Regions from separate parts of the Vibrio sp. AK197 genome, predicted to be linked through region 2. Evidence: riboswitches for the same ligand, from Rfam matches in the RefSeq annotation. Region 2 holds a riboswitch; each other region holds the start of a gene.
The links. A riboswitch is a leader RNA that binds a small molecule or an ion and turns the genes downstream of it on or off. The one in region 2 is predicted to bind thiamine pyrophosphate.

Region 1: another riboswitch for thiamine pyrophosphate. It lies ahead of thiD (bifunctional hydroxymethylpyrimidine kinase/phosphomethylpyrimidine kinase); the one in region 2 lies ahead of thiC (phosphomethylpyrimidine synthase ThiC).
Region 3: another riboswitch for thiamine pyrophosphate. It lies ahead of thiB (thiamine ABC transporter substrate binding subunit); the one in region 2 lies ahead of thiC (phosphomethylpyrimidine synthase ThiC).

The regions. Positions count from the first base shown of each region.
Region 1 is NZ_CP096429.1:1,530,381-1,541,011, forward strand. Features, by position in the region: gene M1D72_RS06955 (right-handed parallel beta-helix repeat-containing protein) at 1-220, shown strand, start outside; gene M1D72_RS06960 (pectate lyase family protein) at 309-1,964, shown strand; gene M1D72_RS06965 (pectinesterase family protein) at 2,125-3,579, shown strand; gene M1D72_RS06970 (sodium:solute symporter family protein) at 3,811-5,577, shown strand; gene M1D72_RS06975 (oligogalacturonate lyase family protein) at 5,645-6,811, shown strand; gene M1D72_RS06980 (phosphatase PAP2 family protein) at 6,879-7,643, opposite strand; gene thiD (bifunctional hydroxymethylpyrimidine kinase/phosphomethylpyrimidine kinase) at 7,801-8,610, opposite strand; TPP riboswitch at 8,674-8,774, opposite strand; gene M1D72_RS06990 (HDOD domain-containing protein) at 8,911-9,747, shown strand; gene M1D72_RS06995 (arginase) at 10,409-10,631, opposite strand, start outside.
Region 2 is NZ_CP096430.1:26,091-36,721, reverse strand. Features, by position in the region: gene M1D72_RS07270 (HesA/MoeB/ThiF family protein) at 1-723, opposite strand, end outside; gene thiE (thiamine phosphate synthase) at 713-1,918, opposite strand; gene thiC (phosphomethylpyrimidine synthase ThiC) at 1,915-3,864, opposite strand; TPP riboswitch at 3,987-4,085, opposite strand; gene crcB (fluoride efflux transporter CrcB) at 4,133-4,516, opposite strand; gene M1D72_RS07250 (multicopper oxidase family protein) at 4,633-6,015, opposite strand; tRNA gene M1D72_RS07245 (tRNA-Trp) at 6,661-6,737, opposite strand; tRNA gene M1D72_RS07240 (tRNA-Asp) at 6,794-6,870, opposite strand; rRNA gene rrf (5S ribosomal RNA) at 6,900-7,016, opposite strand; rRNA gene M1D72_RS07230 (23S ribosomal RNA) at 7,180-10,070, opposite strand; tRNA gene M1D72_RS07225 (tRNA-Val) at 10,483-10,558, opposite strand; tRNA gene M1D72_RS07220 (tRNA-Ala) at 10,572-10,631, opposite strand, start outside.
Region 3 is NZ_CP096430.1:2,758,406-2,769,036, reverse strand. Features, by position in the region: gene mpl (UDP-N-acetylmuramate:L-alanyl-gamma-D-glutamyl-meso-diaminopimelate ligase) at 1-445, shown strand, start outside; gene M1D72_RS19940 (flavin prenyltransferase UbiX) at 451-1,071, shown strand; TPP riboswitch at 1,118-1,235, shown strand; gene thiB (thiamine ABC transporter substrate binding subunit) at 1,289-2,296, shown strand; gene thiP (thiamine/thiamine pyrophosphate ABC transporter permease ThiP) at 2,305-3,930, shown strand; gene thiQ (thiamine ABC transporter ATP-binding protein) at 3,924-4,637, shown strand; gene yjgA (ribosome biogenesis factor YjgA) at 4,681-5,208, opposite strand; gene pmbA (metalloprotease PmbA) at 5,322-6,665, shown strand; gene mgtE (magnesium transporter) at 6,749-8,107, opposite strand; gene M1D72_RS19905 (HPr family phosphocarrier protein) at 8,222-8,503, opposite strand; gene rapZ (RNase adapter RapZ) at 8,509-9,369, opposite strand; gene ptsN (PTS IIA-like nitrogen regulatory protein PtsN) at 9,384-9,830, opposite strand; gene hpf (ribosome hibernation promoting factor) at 9,833-10,120, opposite strand; gene M1D72_RS19885 (RNA polymerase factor sigma-54) at 10,146-10,631, opposite strand, start outside.

The DNA.
Region 1 (10,631 bases), on a different replicon from region 2:
TCGCTTCTACGTCGACAGTCACTACAGTGATGTCGTCAACGCCGATGTCGAGAAAGACAACTACCTGATCGAAGATGGTCAAACCGTGAACGAGCAAGGCCAAGTGGTTGACTCAGCGAAACTACTTGAACTGAAGCAAGCAGCGAAGATCTCAGCCAATGAGGCAGTACCTGGCCAAAGCGAAGTGAAGAAATTAAAAGCATTGATCAGCCAAAACTGATCACACTCTAAGGCTTAGCAACATGCTAAGCCTTATTTTTACTCATTCAACAACCACTCAATAATAATAACTTCATTAGGTTAAACGTATGAAAAAACTCTCTTACCTTTCTCTGTCCTTAATGATGGCCTTTCCGGCAATGGCGGCTGACAACGCCTGTAATAGTCAAACCGACTCCTCTCCGTCTTCACTGGGTGCCACGGGTTGGGCAGAAGGCGCGACTGGCGGATGCGGTGCTCCGGCGAAACACACTTACACTGTGACTAACCGTCAGCAGTTGATCGATGCTCTTTATGATGGTCAACCAACCATTTTGCCAAGTGGTGAATGGGTTGAGCCTTCTCATCAAAAAAAGATCATCTATATCAAAGGCAGTATTGATCTTAATGCCGATGAAAACGGCAACCCGATCAAACCCGAACATTATATGGCGATGTGCAGTGGCAATACGTTCACAAGCTATGATCAATTCTTTGCCAAGTACTTGAAGACCTACACACCACAGCAGTGGAATAAACAATCCTTAGTCAACGGACGCCCACCAGAGCTCAGTGGTGAGCTGGAGTCTTTACGTCAATGCTTTAGTAAAAAGCAGAGCCAACATATCGTCCTACGTGTAGGCTCGAATACATCACTGATAGGCCTTGGTAGTGATGCAGAGATTAAACATGGTCAACTCAGACTCGGGCAACTGCGCTTTGATCGCGCTGCCAGTAAAGAGAGACCGTATAACTTCAAAGCTGAAAACATTGTCATTCGCAATATTCGCTTCACCGACGCGTTTGATGATTTCCCTGGCTGGGGACCTCGTGATTCCTTTAAAGTCGATAAAAAGCAGTTTGGTCAGGGCAACTGCAGCGACGTCTATGTTGATGACACTAAAAATCCGACCGGCTGCAGTCTACGTGGTGGGCGTTGGAATTCGGAATACGACAACATCACGGTCGAAAATGCTCAGCAAGTTTGGATCGATCACAACAGCTTTAGTGACGGCGAACGAACCGACGATAAATTCCCACCAGTTTGGGAAGCGCCATACAACGAAAAGACGCAAAAAGTGCAGCATCATGATGCACTGCTCGACATCGTTGGCGCATCAAGTAACGTTACCGTTTCCAATAATCATTTCAAACATCACGATAAAGTGGGGTTGATTGGTGGTTCAGATTCTGCGAATAAATTGACCGGTTACGGCCCTTCGGCGCTGGATGTGACGATGCATGACAACTACTACGAGACCACAGGCCAGCGTATGCCACGTGTGCGTTTTGGTCGTGTGCATGTTTATAACAATGTTTATGATGTCGATTACCGCAAATCCCCCTATCCAAAATATCGTTTGGGAGATGCGATGATGGTCGGCACAGCCGGTAAAATCTTTGCTGAAAACAACGTCTTTAATGTTCCGGGCAAACAGAAAGACATCATCAATAAACTGATTGGCTTTAGTTCTAAACAGAAAAACAAAGATAAATGTATGGCCCAAGGTTGGAGCGAAGCCGAATGTGGTTCTTACTATTTTGCACACAATAATGTGCTTAACGGAACAGAGGTCGACCTGATTCCAGTGGCAAGCCAAAAAGCCGCGAAAAGCAGCAGCAATGCGCCACTCACTATCCTTGATCCCAACTCGGATCAAAGCTATTGGCTACCGAGTAAAAACTACAGTTACTTACTCAAACCGACTGAACGTTTAAGCGAACACGTAAAAACCAACGCGGGTTCAGGCAAATTAGCGCAATAACCATTCTCTTCATTCTTCATGCAACCTAAGAGCCTCACTGAGGCTCTTTTTTTATTAGCCTGAATTAGAAGACATAATAAACCTTAGAAACATCACAGTTTTTCAAATAAAAAAATATAAAATAAAACAATGGTTCATTATTTTAAAATCACTTATAGCGATGACAATTCAACGACATTTTGCCTCTTCGCCCCCTACTTGGACGCTTTTTGATGTCATGGTTGACGGCAACGGAAGCGGTGATTTTACAACCATCCAAGACGCCATCGACGCCGCACCACAAGATGACAGTGACTACGTTATCTTTCTAAAAAATGGCGTCTATTCGGAGCGACTCCATATCACTCGTCCGAATGTTCATCTCCTCGGAGAAAGCCGGCAACATACCATCATCTCTGGATGCTGTGCCAACGGACATATCCGTCAAGACGGAAAAATTCCCGGCACCTATGGCAGCCGTACAGTGAATGTAGATAGTGTGGGGTTTCGCGCAACCTCGCTAACCATTCAAAACCGATTTGATTATATCGCCAACGCAAAAAAGTCCGATTCAGATCTCACTAAGCTTAAACACACACAAGCTGTCGCACTGCTGATCGGCAAGCATGGCGATCGCGCGCAGTTTAAAGATGTGAGCCTCGATAGCTATCACGACACTTTATATGTCAGTGCTGGAAGAAGCTACTTCGACCACTGCCTGATTACCGGACATGTTGATTTTATTTTTGGTGGTGGCTGCGCGCTATTTCACCATTGTGAAGTTCGCGCTCGTCAGCGCCTCGATGCACCAGATGATGAACCAATGGGCTTTATTGCTGCGCCATGTACGCATATCTCGCAGCCATTTGGGTTGGTATTTGAATTTTGCCAGTTTACCAAGGAAGCCAATGTTCCCGCTCAAAGCTATGCACTCGGTCGGCCTTGGCATCCCACCACCCAGTTTAATGATGGCTTTTATGCAGACCCTAACGCCATCGGCCATTGCGCCTATTTACATTGTGAATTTGACGACCACCTCGCTGGCTGGGAAAAAATGGGCGGCCGCTCAATAGACGGGGAGACTCAGTGGTTTTTCCCCGAAGACGCTCGTTTCTGGGAATATCAAAACCAGCAAAAAGGTCACCTGCGCCAGCCAAAAACAGCATACAAACTGAGCGATGAAAATATTAGTGAGTACACACTGACTACTATATTCGATGGCTGGCAGCCGGATATTTCGATCGTAAATGACACGCTGGTTAACCTGCATATTGCTCATCCTTTGCTGAACAGCTCAGCAGATATTGAACTCATTGATCGCTGCGGTGATACGCGGCGAATAGCCACCGCTCCCCAGAACCAAGTTCAAGTGAACATTCAAGGGCTCACCTTACCGATTTTGGTTATTGTCACGCCTCATCAACCTTCGACTATTGGTTTGAAAACATTGATCGTCAGTGAGCCTCATGCCGATTCAACGATTGATGTCAGTTTGCTAAGCCAATTGTTGGTCGAGCAAACCTTGTCGGCTCAAACCCACGACCTTTCTCTACCACCAGCAGTTCCAATTTTTTCAAAACAACACTGGCGTCACATTCGCCAGAGTACGTTTCACGCATTGCGTGAAATCTCCTAAGCATACGCATATCATTGCTGAGACTTGATGAATAAACGGCTCGCGTCTCATTCATAACGTTTAATATCAAAAAGTGCAAAATTGAACTCCAGTTTCATTAACGAGAGTGGTATCACATTTATAGAATCAAAACAAAAAGTGAACCACCGTTTTGATATTAATCACATAAGTTTTTAATTTTTTCGTAGAGAATAGCCAGCGACGAATTTAGTTAAGTTATGAGATGACGTTATGCAATATGATTACCTTGTCATTGCAGGTTACTTTGCCCTTATGGTGGCAATTAGCTTGATATTCAAAAAGATGGCTAGCAATAGCACCAGTGACTACTTCCGCGGGGGCGGTAAGATGTTATGGTGGATGGTCGGGGCAACGGCCTTTATGACCCAATTTTCTGCTTGGACCTTTACAGGTGCAGCAGGTAAAGCATTCAACGATGGTTTTGCCGTATTAGCGGTCTTCGTTGGTAACATGGTGGCGTACGTATTCGCCTACTTCTATTTTGCTCGCCGCTTCCGCCAAATGCGCGTAGATACACCAACAGAAGGTGTAAAACGTCGCTTTGGTAACAACAACGAGCAGTTCTTCACTTGGGTAATCATTCCTTTAAGTGTTATCAACGCTGGTGTTTGGTTAAACGGTCTTGGTGTCTTCGCCTCTGCCGTATTTAACGCTGACATCATCACAACCATTTATGTCACAGGCGCAGCCGTGCTGATCATCTCTTTATTGAGTGGTGCATGGGGTGTCGTTGCCTCTGACTTTATTCAAACGTTGGTTGTTGCTGTTATTTCCGTGGCATGTGCAGGCGTGGCCTTGTACTTTGTCGGCGGCCCAAGCGAAATCGTAGACAAGTTCCCTGGTGGTTTCATCATGGGTCCTGATATGAACTACCCGCTACTGATTGTTTGTACTTTCATCTTCTTCATTGTTAAGCAGCTACAAAGTATCAACAACATGCAGGAGTCTTACCGTTTCCTTAACGCAAAAGATTCTAAAAACGCAAGTAAAGCTGCCCTATTAGCATTGGGTATGATGGTTGTCGGTGCGGTGATTTGGTTCATTCCACCATGGGCATCAGCAATTCTTTACCCAGATGCAGCAGAAGCTTACCCAGCACTAGGCGCGAAAGCACGTGACGCGGTTTATCTTGTGTTTGCTCGCGAAACCATGCCTGTCGGTACTGTTGGTCTGCTAATGGCGGGGCTGTTTGCGGCAACCATGTCTTCTATGGACTCAGCGCTAAACCGTAACTCGGGTATCTTTGTTCGTAGTTTCTACGCGCCAATCATGCGCAAAGGCAAAGCGACCGATAAAGAGCAACTGCGCGCCGGCCAAATTGCCTGCCTAGTTAACGGTATTCTCGTTATCCTAATGGCACAATTCTTCAACTCATTGAAGCACCTAAGCTTGTTTGACTTGATGATGCAAGTGGCGACCCTGCTTCAATCACCTATCCTAGTGCCGCTATTCCTAGGTATCTTGATTCGTAAGACACCAAAATGGGCACCTTGGGCAACGGTTGTGTTCGGTATGTTGGTCTCTTGGGCTGTGGTGGAAATCTTCACTCCACAAAACGTAGCAAGCTGGTTCGGTATTGAAAACCTAACAGGCCGTGAAGCCGGTGAAATGCGCACCATGATTACCATCGCGGCACACTTAATCTTTACCGCCGGTTTCTTCTGCTTGTCGACGCTGTTCTACAAAGAAGAGAAAGACACGTACAAACAGCAAACTCTTGAGTTCTTCAAAGACGTTGACACCGAATGCGTTGCAGAAGAAGGCCAAGACATTGTTGACCGTATGCAACGCGCGAAATTGGGTACATTGGTAACGTATATGGCAGCAGGCCTTACTTTGATGGTTCTGATTCCAAACCCAATGTGGGGACGCCTGGTCTTCCTCGGCTGTGCCGCTGCCATCTTCCTAGTTGGCTATGCATTAAAACGCAGCGCCAAACTCGACGAGATAAGCAGCAAAACCGCAACGGTTCGATAAACACAATTAATGATTGGCTGCTAACCCCCGTTAGCAGCCTTCTTTTTATTTACAGGAGATATTTTCCATGGCGAAAGGCGATATTATCAACCTTGAGTTTGAAACATTTGTGGATAGCGATACTCAAGTGAAGGTGACTCGAATCACACCAAAAGATGTGATTTGTCATCGTAACTACTTTTACCAGAAATGCTTTACTCAAGATGGACAAAAGCTCCTACTTGCGGGCGACTTTGATGGCAATCGCAACTACTACCTTGTTGATCTCGCAACCCAGAAAGCGACTCAGTTAACAGAAGGTTCTGGTGACAACACCTTCGGCGGTTTCATTGCGACCGATGACCAATCCTTCTTCTACGTAAAAAATGAACTCAACCTTATGCAAGTCGACTTAGAATCACTCGAAGAACGCGTGGTTTATACCGTTGATGAGCAATGGAAAGGGTACGGCACTTGGGTTGCTAACTCCGACTGCACCAAGCTTGTTGGCATCGAAATTCTCAAAGCAGACTGGGCTCCCCTCACCTCTTGGGAGAAATTCGCAGAGTTCTACCACACCAACCCAACCTGTCGTCTTATCAAAGTCGATATCGCAACAGGTAAACTTGATGTGGTTCATCAAGACAAAACATGGCTTGGTCACCCAATCTATCGCCCATTTGATGACAGCACCATTGGTTTTTGTCACGAAGGCCCACATGACCTTGTTGACGCACGCATGTGGCTGGTGGATGAAGATGGTAGCAATGTTCGTAAGATCAAAGAGCATGCGGAAGGTGAATCTTGCACGCACGAATTCTGGATTCCAGATGGCAGCGCAATGGCTTACGTTTCTTACTTTAAAGGTCAATCCGATCGCGTGATCTACAAAGCGAACCCAGAAACGTTAGAGAACGAAGAAGTCATGGTCATGCCACCTTGTTCTCACCTTATGAGTAACTTTGACGGGTCACTGATGGTCGGAGACGGTTGTGACGCGCCTGTCGATGTCGCTGATGCAGAAAGCTACGACATTGAAAATGACCCATTCTTGTATGTATTGAACACGCAAACCAAAAGTGCCAAGAAACTGTGTAAACACAGCACATCTTGGGACGTACTTGATGGCGACCGTCAAATCACGCATCCACACCCATCATTCACTCCAGGTGATGACGGCGTCTTATTTACCAGTGACTTTGAAGGTGTACCAGCGGTATACATTGCCGACTTACCGGCGGAATTTAAAGCCTAATTTTCATCTGCTGCATAAACACAAAAACCCTCGCAAGCGAGGGTTTTTTTATTGTTTTTACTTTTGCTTAATGGCTTGCTTTAAGCCACTGCTGCTTTACATGGCCTGGCATTTTGGCCACCAGCCACTCACCCACGTTCGGCGTAAAGGTGACGACGGCCGCGACAAATACGATACCAGCGTACAAGTCTTCTGGTCGATGCATCCCCAACCAAATGCGGCTGTATGCAGCTAGTGTGGCCCATAGGACAACCACACTGGCCAAAATAAAGCGCTGCTGACGAACAAATATCGCGCCAAAGAACGCCAAACAAAGCGCCGCAAAGACAGTATGACCAGAAGGCAAAGAATAGTTCATTTCTTGATACCAGTGGCGAAGGCGCCACTCACTGACTTTATCCACCACCTGATCGAGTGTTGCCAATTGCTGACTAGAGCCAAGCTTGTAAAAGTGCCCAGGATTGGGCAACAACAACTCATGTGTAAGCAATTCGGTATAAGGCCTTGGGCTTTCAAGCAACTCTTTGAGCACATTCTTACCAAAGTAAGCGATCATAAAAATAACCGTAAATTGGACAATGTATTTAAAAATCTCTGTTCGATTCAGTGGTTGCTTATACAGAGAAAGCGCACTTAAAATCACGATGGTTAACCACAGGCCGCGCTGACCAGCGGAATCTGTAATGGTGCTGATGATCCAACCCGAAGTTGCATCAACAGACCCAAGCAAGTCGGTGACAGGTAAAGAACGAGCGAAAGGAGCCAACACCAATGCCATGGCTGTCAGCAAACTCAGCTCGACTTTTTTGTTAATAATGTTGAGCTTTCTCATTAACCGCCTTAACGTCTATAAACATATAACCCACTTCGATGTTAGTGAGTCATGTTCTTACATGCATCAAGTCTGTGTCAAATTGCTGAAAGATAACTGCTCAAAATACCGCCACCATCCAAAGCCATCACCAGCCCAAACCCCGTACAATGATGGGCTAAAAAAAGTGTTGAACCGGCCCTCTTCCTTGGCCAACGTTTAGTTCATTTGCTGATGCAATTGCTTGAGTTATATAGTTTTTGGCTCGTTTTATCGCCTCAGGTAACCGTTCGCCTTGTGCTAAATAGGAGGCCACTGCGGAAGAGAGTGTGCAGCCTGTTCCGTGAGTATGACGAGTGATAATACGCGGCGCATCAAATACCTGTCGGTGCTGGGCACTGAATAACCAATCACGAGATAGGGCAGAGTCTTGACGATGCCCGCCTTTGAGTAACACGGCCTGAGCTCCAAGCTTCAGTAAAGCCAGTAGCTGGTCATCGCTTGGTGGCTCGCCAAAACACTCACCGGTTAATACCTCCGCTTCGGGTAAGTTTGGAGTAATAAGATCCGCAACAGGAAATAAACACTCTTTTAATGTCTCTACAGCCAAAGGAGATTGCAAACGATCGCCAGACGTGGCGACCATAACCGGATCAACGACACAATAGCGCGGCTGATAATCCGCAATACGCTTCGCTACGGCTTCAATCACTGGTGCATCGCTTAGCATACCGACTTTGACCGCAATAACGTTAAGATCACTGAATACGGCATCGAGCTGACTTTCAATCGTCTCAACGGGTACAGGCAGAATCGCATTAACGCCTCGTGTATTTTGTGAGGTAATGGCGGTAATCACCGAACACGCATAGCTACCCGTGGCACTGATGGCCTTAATATCGGCTTGAATCCCGGCTCCGCCGCTGCAGTCTGAACCGGCGATAGTAAGAACGATGGGGGTTGAGTGTGGGCTAAGTTGGTCTTGCATGGAATCTCCAAATACAAGACGTAAAGGAACGCACTGAGCGACAGCAAAGCTACGAAATGGCTTTACCACCGCGTAATAGTTCCCTACGTCAGTACTAACTGAATCAGGTTCAACGGGTCTCGCTAACGCGATCTCAGCTCAAGTGAGCTCCCCGACTATCTGCCACGATGGTAACAAGCTTTTAGCCTCTGGGAAACACAATAATCAACAATTTAAGCGTCACACAAACACGACTTACAACTTTTGTATCAAGTAAAAAATTTCTCCTATATTGAAAGGGGCACCGCATGAATAAGGAGAATGATAGTGAACCATGCGCCTTTGATATCTCGCCTGAATGAGTTACCTAGAATTCAAAAAGTCCTACAAGAGCTGCTTGATATGGTCAATCAGGATAACGTCGACTTTAAACGTCTCGCCGAAAAACTGGCCATGGATCAGGTTCTCTCGGCTCGCCTGCTTCGCATGGCAAATTCCGCGTATTTTGGTGGTAACCGCACGGTAACATCGGTTAATGAGGCATTAATTCGCGTCGGAACAGGGCCAGTAAAAACATTGGTTGTTGCATCCGTCCTTTCCAGCGCATTTCCGCACCTTGAAACCCTGAATATGGAAGAGTATTGGTCAGATACCTTTGAAGTGTCGGTGATCGCGAGTAAAATTGCGGCTTGCGTGAAAATGGATGTCGATGAAACTTTTACAACGGGAATTCTGCATAATATCGGAGAGCTGATGATCCATGCCTTGGTACCAGAACAGGCACTTGTCATCAATAGCAAAGTCATGAATGGCCAGGATGCAATTTCAGCACAAGAAGAAATATTGGATGTATCAAGCGCCGAACTTGGCGCGTTACTCGCAAAAAACTGGAAGTTTCCCAAAGAAATGGTCGATGCAATTGAACATTTCCCCGATCCACGGGAAGCAGATATTTCGCCTAAATTGGCTTCCATCATTCATCTTGCTAAAGATATTCATCTCAATTGGGATCATTTCAGTAGCGATGACCAGAAATCGGTTTACCTTGCAGAACACACCGATTCTCGCCTACTCAATATCTCTGCCACTTTTAAAGAGGCTGTCGATAAATTCCGCGGCAGTGGTCGCGAACTTGCCAACCAGATGCTTGCCGTATAATATCATCAGCCCGCTCAGTCGTAGCGGGTTGCTCGTTTCAGTCACCTTCCATTCTTCAATACCGAGTCAAGCTTGAAAAAAGTACGCTTCACCTCCATATAAAGAGTGTCGTATTTGTTTCATAATTCGACGTTATAGTGATTTTACCATTGAGTGGGACGAGATAAACTCGAAGACAAGATGTCACTTTTTTGAAGCATCGTCTGAAATATAAGCTTTAACTGCTTGTTTCTGAACTCTAATGGAAAAAACTGGTCTATACTGTGGATATTGTGGTTTAAGCCATGTAACGTGACTTAAAGAAGGTCGGCTTAAATCCAATCAACCTTCCGATCTTATCATGATTCGGTTTCTCGCTCACAGTTGAGCCAGAGGTCGATTGAACTGCGTTAGAAACTTAGGCGTAGCGTCAATCAAAACAAACTAGCTGTTATTAACGCAAAGACAATAATAAGCCGCTCTTGAGGAGCGTCGTTGTAATAGTGAGGTATTTATTATGAAAAAAACTAGAAAAGCTCAGTTGCATCGTATTCGAATTCAATATTGGAAAGACTCGAATAAAAACACGGGCAACAAACCCCAATAACCCTGATAAGGGTAAAAAAGTAAGCTGGCTGAAACGCCAGCTTTTTGCATTTAAGGGACTGAGAAAAACACTCCATCACTCACTATCATTACGAGACAAACGCGTACACAACTCATCGAGAATTTGTTTGGTGTATTTTGAATACCAATCTTTATCTCTTATTCCAGTCAATTGGATAGCTCTTACTTTTTTGGACTCGAGACAGTGTGCAATCATACGAATCACCATATCTACGTCCAATTTTTTGTCGCTCTCCCAATCCACAGATTTCGACAATGAGGATAAATCGATATCGACA
Region 2 (10,631 bases):
CAACCTCTGCCAAACTAAGGTCTTGCCATCAAATACATGGAATAAATTGGTAGGAAATACAAAGTGGTCGAATACCAGCTTATGAAGAGTCGCCAACGCTTGGTAATTGCCTAAAGTCCCGACCACGGGGCCAACTACACCAATGTCGCTACACGAGTCATTGACTTGGCGACCAGCGGCAGCTTCGGGCAATAAACAGCTATAACAGCCACTTAAACTCGCAGGTTCAGAGAAATCAAACACTGCGAATTGCCCCTGCCAACCGATGGCTGAGGCAAAAATTAACGGGCGTTTTGCTTCAAAACACAAACGATTTATCTGGTGTCGAGTTTCGAAACTGTCTGAACAATCGAGCACAACGTCAGCTAAAGCTATTTCCAAGTTTAACTGAGAATCCGATAGGCGATAGCCAACAGTGCGAATTTGGCAATGAGCGTTTAACGCATAAAGTTGAGTTTTTAAAGCCTCAGTCTTTGGTTTTTCCAGGTCGATATCGCGATAGCTCACTTGCCTTTGAAGGTTACTGATTTCGACTTTATCATCATCCACCAACACCAATTTCCCAACACCGGCAGCACATAAATACAGAGCGGCAGCACTACCTAACCCACCAACACCTATGATAAGAACGTGCCCTTTCGACACTTGCTCTTGCCCTCTTTCCCCCCATTCAGGTAGAGACACTTGTCGCTGATAGCGAATAAACTGTTCATCACTCAACATAAGACACCTCTTGGCTTAATGGCCGTAGGTTGGCAGTGCTATGTAGCTGTTCAATCGCCTTTCGTGGATCATCTGCTTGAGTAATGGCACGAACAACGGCCACACTATCTACCCTCGTTTTCCAAACTTGTTTAATGTTAGATAAATCGATGCCACCAATCGCAACCGTTGGTATGCTTTTCTCAAGGTGACCAAATGATTGAACTAGTTGCTGATAGAATTGCAGGCGCAAAATGCCTTGGGGTTTTGAGGGCATTTGTTTGGTTGTGGTCGGAAATATATGCCCTAATGCAATATAGCTTGGTGATAGCTGTAGTGCGTTAAGCAACTCAAAATAACCATGAGTGGATACCCCTAAGCGGATACCGTTTTCCGCAATTTGTTTTAAATCTGCATTAACCAAATCTTCTTGACCAAGGTGAATGCCATAAGCTTGGTGTTTAATGGCCAGCTGCCAATAGTCATTAATAAACACCTGAGCCCGATACCGCTTGCCGAGCTGAATAGACTCCATAATCTGTCGTTCTAGATCGTGTTGATTTGGATTTTTTATACGTAATTGGATGGTCTTTATGCCGTAAGCTAAGCATTTTTCTACCCATGAACAGCTATCGACCACTGGGTAGATCGCCATAAGATTGGCATCTACAGGTGAAAATGACAGCCTTTGATTCAAAGACGAGTGGCGTTCTGATATCAACACATGAGGAAAAAGTGCGTACTGACTTGGCCATGTTTCACGTGAAACATTATCCATCATTCGAGCGATAATAAGCGCGTCTTGTAACGGGAAATCGAGTGCGAGCAAAGAAAGGACCCAGCAAAAGTGCGCTCGATAATTCGCTATCGGTGTATCAGATTCAATCTTTGCTTGAAGACCATCGACATTAAAAATATCGTAATATTTTCTCTCTTGATAACAACCGACCCAAGCAGTTTGCGTATCGTCAACGCTTTCAGTCGATAGTGATTGATAATAAATCGTCAGATTGGCACCATCCAGTGGCGGAGATGACGTACAGTCTGTCGTCAACGTTTGAGTGCATTGGTCTTGACTGGTTAACTCAAAATATCCACTTCGACTAACACCGATAACCACATCATCAATAGCAAACCCATGGCGCTCAGCAAACAATAAATGACGTTGAATCGTTGCTGTCAGCTCAATACATTCAAAAGGAATCAGGATGTTCATTCCACCTTCTCCTTGGTGGTTGAACCACTCACAGGGTGGTAAAGCTCAGAACCTGAATTCAAGAACTCTTGAGACTTTTGGCGCATACCTTCTAATGGGTCTTCGACTAACGTTATCGTAATCGACTGATCAGCCGCGACTTGCGCTTCATCTTTTGCGTACTCTCTGACCTCTTGAGAAATCTTCATTGAGCAAAATTTAGGTCCGCACATCGAACAAAAATGCGCAACTTTGCCAGATTCTTGTGGCAAAGTTTCATCATGAAATTCACGAGCCGTATCGGGGTCGAGTGATAAATTGAATTGATCTTGCCAGCGAAATTCAAACCGAGCTTTGGATAACGCATTATCGCGTATTTGAGCTCCAGGGTGACCTTTGGCAAGATCCGCAGCATGTGCAGCCAATTTATAGGTAATTAAGCCGGTTTTAACATCTTGTTTATTCGGTAATCCCAAGTGTTCTTTGGGCGTTACGTAGCAAAGCATAGCGCACCCGTACCATCCAATTAAGGCAGCACCAATACCGGAGGTAATGTGGTCATAGCCTGGTGCAATATCTGTTGTTAATGGGCCTAGCGTATAGAATGGGGCTTCATGGCAGTGCTCTAGTTGCTGATCCATATTCTCTTTAATCATCTGCATTGGAATATGCCCCGGCCCCTCGATAATAACCTGAACATCATATTCCCAAGCAATTTTCGTCAGCTCACCAAGCGTTCTCAGTTCGGCAAATTGTGCTTCGTCATTAGCATCAGCCACTGAACCGGGTCTCAAACCATCCCCCAAAGACAAAGCGACATCATACTGAGCACAAATCTGGCAAATCTCTCGGAAATGGGTATAAAGAAAGCTCTCTTGATGATGAGCTAAACACCATTTCGCGATAATAGAGCCACCTCGAGAAACAATACCTGTCACTCTTTTTGCGGTCATAGGTACGTAGCGCAATAGAACACCAGCATGAATCGTAAAGTAATCGACACCCTGCTCTGCTTGCTCAATTAAGGTATCGCGCATCACATTCCAATTTAGATTTTCTGCAATACCATTAACCTTTTCTAGCGCCTGATACATGGGCACGGTTCCGATCGGCACCGGGCTGTTACGCAATATCCATTCACGGGTTTCGTGGATATTGCGACCGGTTGATAAATCCATCACCGTGTCAGCTCCCCATCGAGTTGCCCATATCAGCTTTTCCACCTCTTCCTCAATCGACGATGACACAGAAGAATTGCCAATATTGGCGTTTACTTTAACCAAAAAATTTCGACCAATGATCATTGGTTCAGACTCAGGGTGATTAATATTTGAAGGGATAATCGCACGCCCTTTTGCCACTTCGTCACGGACAAATTCAGCCGTAATATCATTTGGTAAGTGGGCTCCAAAACTTTGCCCTGGGTGCTGCTGATTCAGAACCTCATCACGATATTGTGCTCTGCCCATATTTTCACGAATTGCTATGAATTCCATTTCTGGTGTGATCATACCGCGGCGAGCATAATGAAGCTGTGTGACGCATCGGCCAGACTTAGCGCGACGAACCTCAGGTAAATTGCCATAACGAAGCTCATCAAGCGTTTGGTCATCTAAACGCTCGCGCGTGTATTGAGAGCTAACGTGGGCGAGCTTTTCAGTATCACAACGCTGATCAATCCAAGTTTGCCGTAACTTAGGTAAGCCCGAATATAGGTCGATTTGGTGGCTTGGGTCGGTATAAACACCAGAAGTATCATAGACACGAATAGGCTCATTGGGCTCATAGATTGGTGCTTGTTTCGTTCCACCAACCAAACTGTCAGCCAGACAAATTTCACGCATCGGTACGTGTACATTGGTCAAGTTTCCGGAGACGTAAACTTTATTTGAATTGGGGTATGACTGGACAGATAGTGTATCTATAAACTGTTTGGCTTCTAGCCTAGATTGCTTTCGACTCGACATAGCATTTTTCCTATTAATGAAGAATAAAAATGCTTGACGGAAAGATGCAACAAGAGGGATCGCCGACGAAAAATACGTTGTACGATCATTGGATAGGAAAGTCAGTACGACTTCATCTGACGAAAATATCTTCTCCTGTTCCCTTCGCTGGTACTAACCAGATCAGGTTCAACGGATCCCGAATAAACGGTCTCAGCCATATGGCACTCCGACAAGTAAATCGATTATAGGTAAATGAAATGACAAAACCAAGCGGTGTGATATTAATTTAGCTCTTAGTCAAGATTTGAAACCCAACCCAAGCAGCAGAAATGCTGAGCACTACGTTGAGAATCACGTTTAACCCCATTTTAAAAAACGCCCCTTGTTGCAACAAAATGACATTATCCATAGAGAACGTGGAGAACGTGGTTAACGCGCCAAGAAAACCCAATCCAATGATTTGACGCCAAGGTTCAACTGCCAGTAGTTCTTTTTGGAACAGAGCCATGATCAGACCCATAACGAAAGAACCAAGCACATTGACAGTTAATGTTCCGTAAGGAAAACCGCGTCCAAATAGAAAAATACAAAACTCAGAAATTAGATAGCGAGAACAAGCACCAAGCGCTCCACCAAGCGCAATGAAGCCCAAAATAGCCGATTGTCCCATAGATATTTCCCTTATAACCCAAGACGGGATTTGATAGATAGTTTTAAAAAATAAGTTATAAAAAAAAGTACGATACTTTTCCTTGTTAATTTAATCTTTTTAAAAAGTTACAGGAGTCACGTAACTTCAATGTATCCCATTAACCCCGTTTTTAAATGTTCAATGACATGACAGTGATACATCCAACGACCTGGATTATCTGCAACAAAGGCCGCTTTTGCACTTCCGTTCTTTCCAAGCAAAACGGTATCGGTATGAAAGGGTTCATCTAGTTTCACACCATCCAATTCAAGTACGGTAAACGTATGACCATGAAGATGTATAGGGTGATGATACTGAGTAACATTTTTCAAATTAAAAATATAAGTCTTTCCGCGCTGCAAAGACGCTAAAGCAGCTGGGATACTATTTTCACTCATCCCATTCCAGGCTCGCTTATTGACCAACCAAAAAGTTGGAGAGGCCTTTCCAGTGTCATCGACGGGCGTCACCGCCCCCTGCCATTCAAAGACAAAATCAATTTGCTGGGCGTTATCCAAATCGATTTGAGGTATTGGGTTCAATGGCAAGCGGGGCAACACATTCGCTGGAGACAAATTAGATTTTACGCACTGAAACTCACAAAGAGGGAAAGGAAACTTACCTTTCATATATCGCACGTAAACACGCTCTCCAGCTCGAGGAGCGATAAACCCCACATCAACCCTCATGCCAGGACCAACTTTGTGCTCTGAGAGCGGATAAGGACGTTTAACTGGGTTGCCATCAATAGCAATAACCCATGCATCAACGCCTTCGAGTCGAATCGGGTAAGTTAATGTATTATCAACGTTGGCAATGCGAACACGCGTTGTCGCATTCTCTTGTAACGAATAGCTGGGGTTATGTGAGCCATTGACCGTCCCCCACTCGCCTGGAGTTCCCATGCGAGCACTTAAACGGGGGATCATCAAATCCTTCCATTCGCCCTGCGGGTCAACATGCCAATGCTTAACCATGACTTGATGATCTTCCTCAAACTTAACGGGAGAAGCTTCATCAACAATAATTAGCCCGACGAGGCCTTTACCTAGTTGAACCACACTATTCATATGAGGGTGATACCAAAAGGTACCCGCATCCGGTGGCGTAAACTCATAGACGAAGGTTTCACCCGGCATAATAGGGGGCTGACTCAGAAACGGCACACCGTCCATTTCAATTGGAATTCGAAGTCCGTGCCAGTGAATAGTTGTCGGCTCCGAAAGTAAATTGGTAAAACGTATCGTCACTTTCTGACCTTGCTTACAACGAATCGTCGGTGCTGGAATTTTTCCATTAAAGCCTAAAATCGATGTCTGATAACCAGGGACCAGCTCAGCTTTGGAAGGCATTGCAGTAAGGTCATAAACCGGGCGTCCTTGTTGATCATAACTTCGATTAACACTACAAGCGGGCAGTACAGATAACGCAGTAAAAGCAAAGGATGACTGAATAAATCGACGACGAGAAAGTTTCATAGCAAGTCCATTATGCTCGGAGGAGTTAAGAATTGTAACTAAACCGCAAGGAGAATGCTTAATCAATTCATTAGTCGAATAAAATTATCGAACTGCGGTATAGAAACCTTCCTGTAAATGACCAACAACGTAGGAGATGAATGAAATGACAGGACAGTAGCAGGTCAAAGAATATCTCAACTCTATAGATGATTAACAATGACCGAGATAAAGAGGGCAACGGTTCGGAAGGGTCAGTTGCAAACCTTTGCTTATCGAATACGCAGCTATACAGCGCATACATAGAAACGAAAACGCCAAACTACAGATGTAAAAAAGCCCCGCTGTTTCGAACGAGGCTTCTTAATTGCGCAAGGCATGGGAAGATTCAAACTTCCAACACGCGCTGATTTTAGCGATTAGCGGAATCCGCTGCTCTGCCAATTATAACTACGACACGAATACCCAAATCACAGACGTAAAAAAGCCCCGCTCTTTCGAACGAGGCTTCTTAATTGCGGAAGGTATGGGAAGATTCAAACTTCCAACACGAGCTGATTTTAGGGATTAGCGGAATCCGCTGCTCTGCCAATTATAACTACGACACCAATACCCAAATCACAGACGTAAAAAAGCCCCGCTCTTTCGAACAAGGCTTCTTAAATATGGCAGGGGTGGAGAGATTCGAACTCCCAACACGCGGATTTGGAATCCGCTGCTCTGCCAATTGGAGCTACACCCCTAAATTTTCTACATGCAAATTCGAAAAAACCTCGCGTTGCGAGGTTATCGAAATAAGTGGCGGAGCGGACGGGACTCGAACCCGCGACCCCCGGCGTGACAGGCCGGTATTCTAACCAACTGAACTACCGCTCCGCAGCGTATCTGGTTAGACAATAATCAAAGCCTGGCGATGTCCTACTCTCGCATGGGGAACCCCCACACTACCATCGGCGCTAATTCGTTTCACTTCTGAGTTCGGCATGGAAATCAGGTGGGTCCAAATCGCTATGGTCGCCAAGCAAATTCTTTTTAAACCCGCTCATTCAAGCAAGTTTATCTGTTTTACTTTCACTTTTTCTAAAAAAGTGAAAACAAAAAGTTTGGAAAGCTGGTTTCGTTCTGTTTCTTACACAATCAAGTTTATGTTCTTGCTTTGAGCCCACAAAACCCCTTGGGTGTTGTATGGTTAAGCCTCACGGGCAATTAGTACAGGTTAGCTCAACGCCTCACAACGCTTACACACCCTGCCTATCAACGTCGTAGTCTACGACAACCCTTTAGGACGCTTAAAGCGCCAGGGAGAACTCATCTCAAGGCTTGCTTCCCGCTTAGATGCTTTCAGCGGTTATCAATTCCGAACTTAGCTACCGGGCAATGCGTCTGGCGACACAACCCGAACACCAGAGGTTCGTCCACTCCGGTCCTCTCGTACTAGGAGCAGCCCCTTTCAATTCTCCAACGCCCACGGCAGATAGGGACCGAACTGTCTCACGACGTTCTAAACCCAGCTCGCGTACCACTTTAAATGGCGAACAGCCATACCCTTGGGACCGACTTCAGCCCCAGGATGTGATGAGCCGACATCGAGGTGCCAAACACCGCCGTCGATATGAACTCTTGGGCGGTATCAGCCTGTTATCCCCGGAGTACCTTTTATCCGTTGAGCGATGGCCCTTCCATTCAGAACCACCGGATCACTATGACCTGCTTTCGCACCTGCTCGAATTGTCATTCTCGCAGTCAAGCGGGCTTATGCCATTGCACTAACCTCACGATGTCCAACCGTGATTAGCCCACCTTCGTGCTCCTCCGTTACTCTTTGGGAGGAGACCGCCCCAGTCAAACTACCCACCAGGCACTGTCCTCATCCCCGATTAGGGGACCAAGTTAGAACATCAAACATACAAGGGTGGTATTTCAAGGATGGCTCCATAACCACTGGCGTGATTACTTCAAAGCCTCCCACCTATCCTACACATGTAGGCTCAATGTTCAGTGCCAAGCTGTAGTAAAGGTTCACGGGGTCTTTCCGTCTAGCCGCGGGTACACTGCATCTTCACAGCGATTTCAATTTCACTGAGTCTCGGGTGGAGACAGCGTGGCCATCATTACGCCATTCGTGCAGGTCGGAACTTACCCGACAAGGAATTTCGCTACCTTAGGACCGTTATAGTTACGGCCGCCGTTTACCGGGGCTTCGATCAAGAGCGTCGACCAAAGTCTAACCCCATCAATTAACCTTCCGGCACCGGGCAGGCGTCACACCGTATACGTCATCTTACGATTTTGCACAGTGCTGTGTTTTTAATAAACAGTTGCAGCCACCTGGTATCTGCGACTTCCGATAGCTCCATCTGCAAGAGACTTCACCGTCAGAAGCGTACCTTCTCCCGAAGTTACGGTACCATTTTGCCTAGTTCCTTCACCCGAGTTCTCTCAAGCGCCTTGGTATTCTCTACCCGACCACCTGTGTCGGTTTGGGGTACGATTCCTTACAATCTGAAGCTTAGAGGCTTTTCCTGGAAGCATGGCATCAATGACTTCACCACCGTAGTGGCTCGACGTCGTGTCTCGACCTTAAAAAGAGCCGGATTTACCTAACTCTTAAGCCTACGCACTTGAACCTGGACAACCGTCGCCAGGCCCACCTAGCCTTCTCCGTCCCCCCATCGCAATTGTAAGAAGTACGGGAATATTAACCCGTTTCCCATCGACTACGCCTTTCGGCCTCGCCTTAGGGGTCGACTTACCCTGCCCCGATTAACGTTGGACAGGAACCCTTGGTCTTCCGGCGAGGAGGTTTTTCACCCCCTTTATCGTTACTCATGTCAGCATTCGCACTTCTGATACGTCCAGCATGCGTTACCACACACCTTCAACCGCTTACAGAACGCTCCCCTACCCAATACGATAAATCGCATTGCCGCAGCTTCGGTTTATTGCTTAGCCCCGTTACATCTTCCGCGCAGGCCGACTCGACTAGTGAGCTATTACGCTTTCTTTAAATGATGGCTGCTTCTAAGCCAACATCCTAGCTGTCTAAGCCTTCCCACATCGTTTCCCACTTAGCAATAATTTGGGACCTTAGCTGGCGGTCTGGGTTGTTTCCCTCTCCACGACGGACGTTAGCACCCGCCGTGTGTCTCCCGGATAGTACTTACTGGTATTCGGAGTTTGCAAAGGGTTGGTAAGTCGGGATGACCCCCTAGCCTTAACAGTGCTCTACCCCCAGTAGTATTCGTCCGAGGCGCTACCTAAATAGCTTTCGGGGAGAACCAGCTATCTCCGAGTTTGATTGGCCTTTCACCCCTAGCCACAAGTCATCCGCTAATTTTTCAACATTAGTCGGTTCGGTCCTCCAATTGATGTTACTCAATCTTCAACCTGCCCATGGCTAGATCACTCGGTTTCGGGTCTATATCCAGAGACTAAATCGCCCAGTTAAGACTCGGTTTCCCTACGGCTCCCCTATACGGTTAACCTTGCCACTGAATATAAGTCGCTGACCCATTATACAAAAGGTACGCAGTCACACCACGAAGGTGCTCCTACTGCTTGTACGTACACGGTTTCAGGTTCTATTTCACTCCCCTCACAGGGGTTCTTTTCGCCTTTCCCTCACGGTACTGGTTCACTATCGGTCAGTCAGGAGTATTTAGCCTTGGAGGATGGTCCCCCCATCTTCAAACAGGATATCACGTGTCCCGCCTTACTCGTTTTCACTTAAAATGATGGAGCGGCTACGGGGCTATCACCCTTTATTGCCAAGCTTTCCAGCTTGTTCACCTGCATCATTAAAAGCTTAAGGGCTAATCCGATTTCGCTCGCCGCTACTGTCGGAATCTCGGTTGATTTCTTTTCCTTCGGGTACTTAGATGTTTCAGTTCCCCGAGTTCGCCTCTTACAGCTATGTATTCACTGCAAGATAAGTGCTTATGCACTTGGGTTTCCCCATTCGGAAATCGTAGACTCAAGTGGCTCTTACTGCCTCATCTACGCTTATCGCAAGTTAGTACGTCCTTCATCGCCTCTGACTGCCAAGGCATCCACCGTGTACGCTTAGTCACTTAACCATACAACCCCAAAGGGTCTTACGTATGGCTCATTTGATTTCACTTTTTAAAGTGAAGACAAATAAGCAACCAAGGTTTGTGTCTCTCATTATTTGAATGAGCGAGAGACATTTCGATTTTGCCGGACTCAAATAACTCTTTATTTCCACTTTTTAGAAAAAAGCAGAGCCAAAAAGTTGAATAACATCCTAAGACGTTATTCCCAAGAACACTTGAATGTGTATTTTGGTACCTACATCTCTAAGAGATATAGGATTTGAGAACTTTTATTTGAATAACAACGCTTATCTAAAAGATAAGGGGATTGTTGTTATTCGTCAGCTTTCCAAATTGTTAAAGAGCAAAGTTTCTTAAAACGAAACCATGTTTAAAAACACTCTACTTTCTATTTCAAAGAAAGTGCGTTTAAAGATGGTGGGCGATACCGGGCTCGAACCAGTGACCCCCTGCTTGTAAGGCAGGTGCTCTCCCAACTGAGCTAATCGCCCATTATTCAAGAAATGGTGGAGCTATGCGGGATCGAACCGCAGACCTCCTGCGTGCAAGGCAGGCGCTCTCCCA
Region 3 (10,631 bases), 390 kb from region 2:
ACGCTTTATCAATACTAAACGTCGTCTTGAGCTGAAAGGGGAAGTCAATGGGGTTACCTTGTACGATGATTTCGCCCATCACCCAACCGCCATTGAACTGACTTTGGATGGTTTACGTAACAAGGTGGGAGATAAAAAAATCATTGCTGTGGTTGAGCCTCGCTCAGCAACGATGAAGCGTGGAGTTCATAAAGACACGCTGGCCGCTTCGCTCGCTAAAGCGGATAGCGTATTTTTATTCCAGCCTAATAACATTGAGTGGTCTGTGAAAGATGTGGCTGAAAGTTGCTTACAGCCCGCCTTCGTTGGTCACCAGATTGATGATTTTGTTGCAGATATTGTGCGTCATGCTCATCCGGGGGACCAAATACTGGTAATGAGTAACGGTGGTTTTGAAGGTATTCATGACAAGCTGTTAACGCAATTAGCAACCGCACACGGATGAGTTCTATGACAGATTCAAAACACATCACTTTGGCATGGACAGGCGCATCCGGTGCGCCTTATGGTCTGCGCTTGCTTGAAAGCTTACTCGCTGCTGATTATACCGTCTACTTGCTGATTTCATCTGCTGCGCGAGTCGTGCTCGCCACCGAGCATCAGTTGCAATTGCCAGCTAACCCTGAAGCCGCGCAAAAGTTGTTGGTCGACCATTTTCAGTGTGATGCTCAGCAATTGGTGGTTTGTGGCAAAGAGGATTGGTTCTCCCCTGTAGCGTCCGGCTCTGCGGCGCCAAAACGGATGGTGGTATGCCCATGTTCGGCGGGTAGTGTGGCCTCAATCGCCCATGGCATGTCCGATAACTTGATTGAACGCGCCGCTGATGTCGTGATTAAAGAGAAAGGTCAGCTGGTGCTGGTTGTGCGCGAAACGCCATTTTCAGCGATTCACCTTGAAAACATGCTGACACTCGCAAAGCTTGGCGTCACCATTATGCCGGCCGCCCCTGGTTTTTATCATCAGCCAACCAGTATCGAAGACTTGGTTGATTTTATGGTGGCTCGAGTGCTGGACCATCTTGGTATTGAGCAAGGTCTCGTACCACGTTGGGGGTATGATCAACGCAGTTAATGGCTGCACTTATAGCCATTTCAGATATTAACCTTTACAATGCCGTTTCAACTCATCGGGGGGCTCATCATTCAAAGATGAATGACGCTGAGATCAAAGCTTGCTTTGGGACCCGTAAACCTGAACCAGATAATGCTGGCGTAGGAATTGAGTCTGGATACCTGCAAGTAACGCAAGCCAACCTCAAGCCTGTGCCGCTCAAACAAGAGAGCGAGCCGTGAAACACGCAAAATATACCCTTCTTACTAGTATCTTGGTGGCGACTGCTGCCGTGTCTAATTCTGCGAACGCAGCGGATAACACATTAACCATTTATACCTATGATTCCTTTGCTTCAGATTGGGGACCAGGGCCTAAAATCGAACAAGCATTTGAGGCTAAATGCGGGTGTGATGTTAACTTTGTCACGCTGGATGATGGGGTCTCGATTCTCAACCGATTACGCCTTGAAGGTAGCAGTACTAAAGCGGATATTGTGTTGGGGCTCGATAATAATTTAATGAGTGAAGCCAAATCGACAGGATTGCTAGCTAAACACTCAGTTGATACTCAAGCTGTTACGGTTCCAAATGGTTGGAATGACGAGGTGTTCGTTCCCTATGATTATGGTTACTTCGCGTTTGTGTACAATAAAACTCAGCTCTCCAATCCGCCTACTAGCCTCAAAGAATTGGTCGAAAAGCGTGATGATCTCAAGATCATTTATCAAGATCCGCGAACGTCAACACCAGGACAGGGGCTGCTTTTATGGATGAAATCGGTTTATGGAGATCAAGCCCCGGCGGCTTGGCAGCAACTTGCTCAAAAAACCGTAACAGTAACCAAAGGCTGGTCTGAAGCTTACTCTATGTTTTTAGAGGGCGAGGCGGATATGGTGCTTTCCTATACCACCTCACCAGCTTATCATCTAATCGCTGAGCAAGATGATCATTACGCTGCCGCAAATTTTAGTGAAGGACATTACATTCAAGTTGAAGTGGCAGCGAAGGTGGCGAGCAGTGCACATCCACAGCTTGCCGATCAATTTATGGCGTTTATTCTCAGCCCTGAATTTCAAGATGTGATTCCTACGACCAACTGGATGTATCCCGCGATGGATGTTGCGTTACCCGAAGGATTTTCGAGCTTAACGATACCGAGCAAAGCGCTGAGTTTCAGTGATCAGCAAGTTGCAGAAAAACGTAAAGCTTGGATTCGTGAATGGCGTAATGCGCTCACTCAATAGGCGTCGCTTTGAACTCAACACCTAAAACCGGTATCGGCGTTGCTTTTGTCATTGCAGCGCTGGTGATCGCTGCGCTTAGTGCGCTGTTAATGCACGCACCGCTCGGCGATATTAGCTTCTTATGGCAAGACAGCTATTATCGCCACGTGACGCAATTCAGTTTCTATCAAGCTTTCCTCTCGATGCTACTTAGTGTGGGCGGGGCCTTGCCTGTTGCTTTGGCGTTATCACGGCGTCACTTCGCGGCGAAGAGCTGGATCATAAAAATATTCGGCACCACGTTGGTCATGCCTGTGTTGGTTGGCGTTTTTGGTCTATTAGCGATTTACGGCAATAGTGGTCTTGTGGCCAAGTGGCTTGAGCGTTTCGATTTCACTCTGCCTTTTTCTATTTATGGCCTCGGTGGGATTCTACTCGCCCATGTGTTTTTTAATTTGCCCTACGCGACGCGCCTGTTATATCAATCGTTGGAAACCATACCCGGTGAACAGCATAAGTTATGCGCGCATTTGGGCATGTCAGCATGGGATAAATTCAAATGGGTTGAGTGGCCGCGGCTAAGGCAGCAATTACCTTCGGTATGTGGGTTGGTATTTATGCTGTGCTTTACCAGTTTCGCGACGGTGATGGCGCTCGGCGGAGGCCCCAAATCTACGACCATTGAATTGGCCATTTATCAAGCGATTAAGTTTGATTTTGACTTACAAAGTGGCGCACTCCTTGCAATGTGGCAAATGCTTTTATGTGGCACCTTAGCCTTGAGTATTCAGCGTTTTGCCAAGCCTTTAGCCATCAACGGTATCAGCTATCGTCAAACCCAGTTTAAAGGGCGAGAGTCTATGTTGGTGAGAGTTTGGGATATGGGAGTCATCACGATAACGGTGATATTTGTTTTTTCACCTTTGCTGATGGTGTTTATCAGTGGCATCAGCTCGGCATTTTTCAAAGTATTGGCAGATAGCGAGTTTTGGTCTGCACTTGGTGCATCACTACAAGTGGCCGTCATGTCGAGTGGCTTAGCATTAAGTGCGGGCATCGCCATTTTATCCACCAGTCGTCGCTGGCGTGTGCAAGACAAAAACCGTCGAGCAAACGGCATTGAGATGCTGGGGGCGATTATCTTAATTACGCCTGGTTTGGTATTGAGCACTGGGTTGTTTGTTTTGTTGCGTCAATTTACGGATGTCTTTCAACTGGCTTGGCTGATTGTGGTTGTGGTTAATGCATTAATGGGGCTGCCTTACGTTATCAAAACCTTGGCTCAGCCGATGTTACATGTGGAGCAGCAATATCAATATTTGTGTGCTTCGCTCGGGCTTAAAGGTTGGCAGCGTTTTCGAGTCGTGGAATGGCGGGCTTTGCATAAACCCGTCGCGCAAGCGCTTTCGATTTGCTTTATGTTTGCGATTGGCGATTTAAGCGCTATCGCGCTTTTTGGTAGCCAAGAGTTTAAAACGTTACCGCTCTATTTATTCCAGTTGCTGGGGAGTTATCAAATGGCTTCGGCCGCGGTGGTATCGGTAGTCATGTTATTGCTGAGTATTGGCGTTTTCTCTCTGGTGGAATGGCTAATTAAACCCCGAAAAGCGTCACTTATGGCTTCAGACACAGGTTTAAAGGAAACAACATGTTAGCCCTAGATAACGTTCTCTATGAGTATCAAAATGAGCATTTCTGTTTTGATTTACGTGTTAATGCGGGGGCGCGGGTGGCGTTACTTGGCCCGAGTGGGGCTGGAAAATCGACCTTACTGGCATTGATGGCGGGGTTTATTGAACCAAGCCGTGGTCGGATTGTCGCCAATCAACGTGATGTTGTGGGCCTGCCTCCTTATCAACGCCCCTTTGCAATGTTATTTCAAGAGCACAATTTATTTGCCCATTTATCGGTGTTTGACAACATTGCTCTCGGGCTTAGTCCGAGTTTGAAGTTGTCCATCGACCAGCGTCAGCAAGTGGTGGATGCAGCCAAGCAGGTAGGCGTGAGTGAGTTGATGGAACGTCTTCCTGAACAGTTGTCGGGAGGGCAACGTCAACGGGTTGCTTTAGCCCGCTGCTTTGTACAATCACATCCTATCTGGTTATTTGATGAGCCGTTTTCAGCACTCGATCCTATATTGAGAGAAGACATGCTTGCCTTAGTGAATAAGCTAGCGATTGAACGTGAGATTACCTTGGTGATGGTGACCCATCATTTGAGTGACGTAAAAGCGATAGCGACAGATTTTGCGTATATCGACCAAGGTCATGTTGAGGTGAGTGACAAAGTGGGCAACTTGACGGAGCAACATGGTAATCCGAGATTGCAGGCGTTTATCCGCGCGGGGTTAGGTCAATTATAAAAAAGCTGGCTCTAGGCCAGCTTTTTTTATACTGAAAAGGCGATTAGTATTCCTCGTCATTTAACTCTTTGAGAATTTGAAAAATCTCACGGTAGGCTTTAGCCGGTTTACCCGCTTGTTTTTCTTTTGCTGCTTGGCGAGCTAATTGACGTAGTCGCTGGCGATCTGCTTGTGGGTACAGCTCCATCACTTCTGCGATGGCTTCATCGCCTTTTTCCACGACGTCATCACGCAGCTTCTCAAGTTTATGCAGTACCGCAGTTTGCTGAGAGTGCTTGTTGCGTACTTTATCCAGCGCGGCTTGAATCGGCTCAGGGTCGATATTACGCATCAATTTACCGATAAACTGTAATTGTCGACGACGAGCTTCATTTTTAAAGCGTTGTGCGTCTTTGATGGCGTCAAACAGATCATCATCAAGAGGAAACTTTTCAAGGACTGAAGGTTTGAGCGCCACCAACTCTTCACCGAGTTGTTGTAGCTCTTCCATATCGCGCTTCATTTCTGATTTGCTGACCCAGATAATCTCTTCTTCTGGTTCCCATGGCGCTTTTTTATTCTTACGAGCCATTTTTTTGCCTGTATGTTCTATGAAATAATATTTCTCTATTTTAACAAGAATCGTGGGGAGAAAGCGAAATTCTTGTTATTCTATCTGTTCAACACAAAATGAATGAAAGAGATATGGACGTAAAACAGCAAGTCGCTCAGCAACGTGTTGAGCTTGAAGCCGCCGTTTCTAAAGCATTAGAGATTGCCGCCGAGAAGTCTGACGCCGCTGAAGTGGCGATCACCAAAAGTACCGGATTAAGCGTTTCTACTCGCATGCGTGAAGTCGAAAATGTTGAATTCAATAGCGATGGTGCTCTGGGCATTACCGTTTATCGGGGTCAATGCAAAGGAAGCGCATCCACCTCTGACTTAAGTGAAAAAGCGATTCGTGAAACGGTACTCGCCGCGTTAGACATTGCCAAGTATACCTCTGAAGACCCATTCGCTGGTCCTGCTCCTGCGGAGTTGATGGTTAAGGAGATTCCAGACCTCGATTTGTTCCATCCTGACACGCCTGACCCAGATTATGCTGCTCAGCAAGCGATTGAAGCTGAGCAACATGCACTGGGCTACAGCAGCAAAATCAAGCAAAGTGATGGGGCAAGCTATGACAGTCACTATGGTGTAAAAGTGTATGGCAACAGTCACGGCTTAGTGGCGAGCTATCCATCGAGCCGCCATAGCATCAGCTGCTGTGTTATTGGTCAAGGCAGCAACGGTGAAATGGAACGTGATTACAGCTACAGTGTCGCGCGCCACCGTGATGATCTTTTTAAGCCAGAGCAAGTCGGTCTGCAAGCGGCTGAAAAAACCGTAAGTCGTTTAGATGCCAAGCGTTTGGCTACCGGAAAGTATCCCGTGATGTTTGCAGCGGATGTTGCCACGGGCTTGATCGGTCATTTGGTGATGGCGATCAGTGGCGGCAACTTATATCGCAAATCTTCTTTCCTACTGGATAAGTTGGGTGAGCGTATTTTGCCGCAGTGGTTTAACATTGCTGAGCGGCCCCATATTCTGCGTGGTCTCGCGTCCAGTCCATTTGACAATGAAGGTTTGGCGACTCAAGATCGTGACATCATTACCGATGGTGTGTTGGCGACCTATCTTTTGACCAGTTACGCTGCGCGTAAAATGAAGATGACCCCGACGGGTCATGCTGGCGGGATTCATAACTGGTTTGTCTCGTCAACGGGTCAAGATTATCGTCAAATGCTACGTGAACTTGGCACTGGTTTACTTGTTACCGAAGTGATGGGGCAAGGAGTTAATACTGTGACCGGTGATTATTCTCGAGGCGCGGCAGGATTCTGGGTCGAAAATGGTGAGATTCAATACCCAGTTTCGGAGATCACTATTGCTGGCAACCTAAAAGATATGTTCAGTCAAATCGTGGCGGTGGGCTCAGACATCGAGACGCGCTCACAAATTCAAACGGGCTCTATCCTACTTGAAACGATGAAAGTCGCTGGCGAGTAAGTTTCTAGCTTTAAAAAAAGCCCAGCATTCGCTGGGCTTTTTCGTTGTAAAGACATCACACCAATCAAAACTTCACAGATGAACTAGGTGAGCAAGATGGTCGCTAAACCTAAGAACACTGACAGACCGATGACATCGGTCACGGTGGTTAAGGCCATTCCTCCAGCGAGTGCCGGATCAATATTCATCTTTTTGAGCAGTACCGGAATCATGACCCCAGCGACCCCAGCAATAAATAAGTTGGTGAGCATGGCGGCCGATATGATGCCGCCAAGCACCCAGTTACCTTTCCACGCGACCACGATACCGCCAATGATGGTGGCCCATAAAATACCGTTGAGTAAACCAACAGCGGCCTCTTTTAATAACAGTTCTCGGCGGTTTGCATCACCGATATGACCGAGTGCTAAGCCGCGAATCACTAGAGCAACGGTTTGGTTACCCGCAACCCCGCCCATTGAAGGCACGATGGTCATCAATACGGCAATGGCCGCCATCTGTTCTAAGGTATTTTCAAACATGTTAGAAACAGAAGCTGCAGCTAGGGCTGCCAGCACGTTCGCGCCGAGCCAAATACTCCGTCTGCGAGCTGATTTTACGACCGGCGCAAAAGTATCTTCGTCATCATCCATACCCGCCATACTCATCATCGAGTGCTCAACGTCTTCACGAATAACGTCAACGACGTCATCGATGGTAATGCGGCCCACCAGTTGTTGGTGCTCATCAATCACTGGAGCAGACACCCAGTTACGACGCTCAAACAAACTGGCGACATCGGAGTCACTCATTGTGACTTCAATCGCATCACTACTGCTTTCCATCACGTCGTGAACTTTTACATCAGGTTGCGTGGTGATAAGCGTGGTTAGTGACAAATAGCCAATCAGCTTATTTTCGGCATCGATGACATAAATGGCATCGGTTGCTTCGGGAATTTCACCAAGAATGCGTAAATAGCGTAATACTACGTCCACATCCACGTCAGCACGAATAGTGATGACGTCGGTGTTCATCAAGCTACCGGCGGAATCTTCTGGGTAGGAGAGCGCGGTTTCGACCCGTAAACGGTCAGCGCTGTCCATCTGCGACAGGACTTCTTGTGAAAGATCGTCAGGTAGGCTTCGTAGTACGTAAGCCATGTCATCGGTATCCATCCCTTCTGTGGCTTCCACCAACATTTCGGGATCCATTTTGGAGACCAAATCGTCTTTCACATCCTCGTTTAACTCATCGAGGATGTCACCATAATCTTCGGGGTCAGCCAGTTGCCATAACACTTCACGGCTTTTTCGTGGCGAAGCTTCTAATAGATGGGCGATATCCTCCGGTTCCATGTCTTGCAATTGACGACGGACATGGACGAAACGGCCATTTTCCAGAGCCTCGCTGACTTCTTGGAGGGCTTGGTGAGCTTGGTCAAACTCTATTTGCTCTGCCATTGGTTCCTCCTGACTCTCTGTGTGTACAATGCTCTGAATAGTAACTTAATTTTAGAGCTTGTTTAACAAGTTAATAGGAAGGCGAACAAATATTTTTCTTTATTAGGGAGGGAGTTACTCACCTTCGTCGAATTTATCTTCAATAAGGTGACAAACCGCTTCTAGTGCGTCACTGGCATCAGGCCCCTGAGCATGAATCGTGACTTCTTCGCCTTGCGCCGATTCCAGCATCAACAAACCCATGACCCCATCGGCGGTGGCTTGCTTACCCTCACGGTTTTCAATGGTCAGTATTGATTCAAATGATTGAGCTAACTCGACGAGTTTGATGGCAGCACGAGCATGCAGCCCTAAGCGGTTTTGAATTAAGACAGTACGGCTTTCTTGCTGCGACATGTCGGTTATTCCTTGGGTTCTTTTTCAAGGCCAGTATGACGAATTTGTACTTGGTGCCCTAGGCTGGAAAAGTATTCACCCAACTGCTGAGCGATGTACACCGAGCGATGTTTACCGCCAGTACAGCCAATGGCAACAGTGAGATAACTGCGGTTATTTTTTTGTAGAAGATCGAGCCAGTTTTCAAAAAAGAATTGTATCTGTTGCTTGAGCTCGAGAACTTCTGGGTAGTTTTCCAAAAAGGATTTGATGGGAGTATCAAGACCAGTCATCGGACGTAAAGCGGGATCCCAATGCGGATTAGGCAGGAAGCGAACGTCGAAGACATAATCGGCATCACTGGGCAGGCCATATTTAAAACCAAATGACTCAAACACCATGATCAGCTTTTTCTGTTCGCGGCCTTCCACTCGCATGCGTACTGCCTCACTGAGCTCATGCAGGGATTTATTGCTGCTGTCGAGGATCAGATCTGCGTGATCGCGAAGTGGCAGAAGAACACGTTTTTCTTCTTCAATCGCTTGCTCGAGGGAATTTTCCTGACCGATAGATAAAGGATGAATGCGGCGAGTTTCGCTATAGCGTTTAAGCAGCGTTTCTTTACTGGCATCAAGAAACAGCACGTTCACTTCGGTGTCTTGCTTGAGTTGATCTAACGTGTCAGCGACCAGCTGCGGGTCTTTTGGGAGGTTGCGGATATCGAGGCTGACAGCCACATTCTGTTTGCTGTCTTCCACTGAGTCGATAAATGGAATCAACAGGTTGACTGGTAAATTATCAACACAGTAGTAACCTAAATCTTCAAGGACGCGCAGGGCGACACTTTTACCAGCCCCAGATTGACCGCTGACGACGATTAGACGCATAGCAAGGAGTTCTCTTACTGATTAACCATAATGTCGTAGAGCTCTTGATCACTTTGAGCCTTACGTAACTGTTTTAACACCTGCTTATCACTCAAACGTTCCGCCATGCTGGATAGCGTTTTAAGATGCTCTTTGCACTGTTCATCTGGCACCAGCAAGGCAAACAACAGATCAACCGGACGGTTATCGACTGATCCAAACTCAATCGCCTCATCACATTGAAGAAGTACTGCAACCGCCTTTTGACTTGACTGCATACGCGCATGTGGAATGGCGATACCATTGCCAATTCCGGTACTGCCCATTTTTTCGCGGCTGAGCATACATTCAAATAGCTCCGTTGAGCTTTGACCTGTTTGTTGGGCTACGAGTTCGCTGATCATTTCTAGAGCGCGTTTCTTACTCGTGCAGTGGACTGCACTTTTGGTGCAGTCCACTGTCAATATTTCATTTAGTCGCATGATTAATGATTGATTAGTTTTTCTTTGTGCTTATTCAACTGGCGCGTCAGTTTGTCGACCAGCGCATCGATAGCAGCATACATGTTTTCGTTTTCAGCGGAGGCGTGGATTTCGCCCTGACTTACGTGAAGGGTAGCTTCGGCGATTTGCGTGACTTTTTCAACACGCAGAACCACATGAACGTTGGTGATGTGATCAAAGAATCGTTCGAGCTTTTGAAACTTTTCGTTTACATAGTCTTGCATTGAATCGGTCAGATCAATGTTGTGGCCATTAATGTTGATTTGCATAGACTTTCCTTCTCGGTTGTAGGCCTTAAAGTAGGCGTTTACGCTGACTTGAAGGGGCAATACCTAGTGATTCACGATACTTAGCGATGGTTCGCCTAGCTACCTGAATCCCTTGGTCAGCTAGTAGTGCTGCAATTTTACTGTCACTCAGCGGTTTGGCTGTGTTTTCAGATGCGACCAATTTTTTAATCAGTGCGCGGATTGCAGTTGATGAACATTCTCCGCCATTGTCAGTACTGACGTGACTTGAGAAAAAGTATTTCAACTCAAAGATACCACGTGGCGTATGCATATATTTCTGGGTGGTCACCCGTGAAATTGTGGATTCATGCATGTCTACGGCCATGGCTACATCATTGAGCACCATAGGTTTCATGGCTTCTTCCCCATACTCAAAGAAATCGCGTTGATGTTCAACGATACACTTCGCAACTTTGAGTAAGGTTTCGTTTCGGCTCTCCAAACTTTTAATTAGCCACTTCGCTTCTTGCAAATTGGTTCGTATGTATTG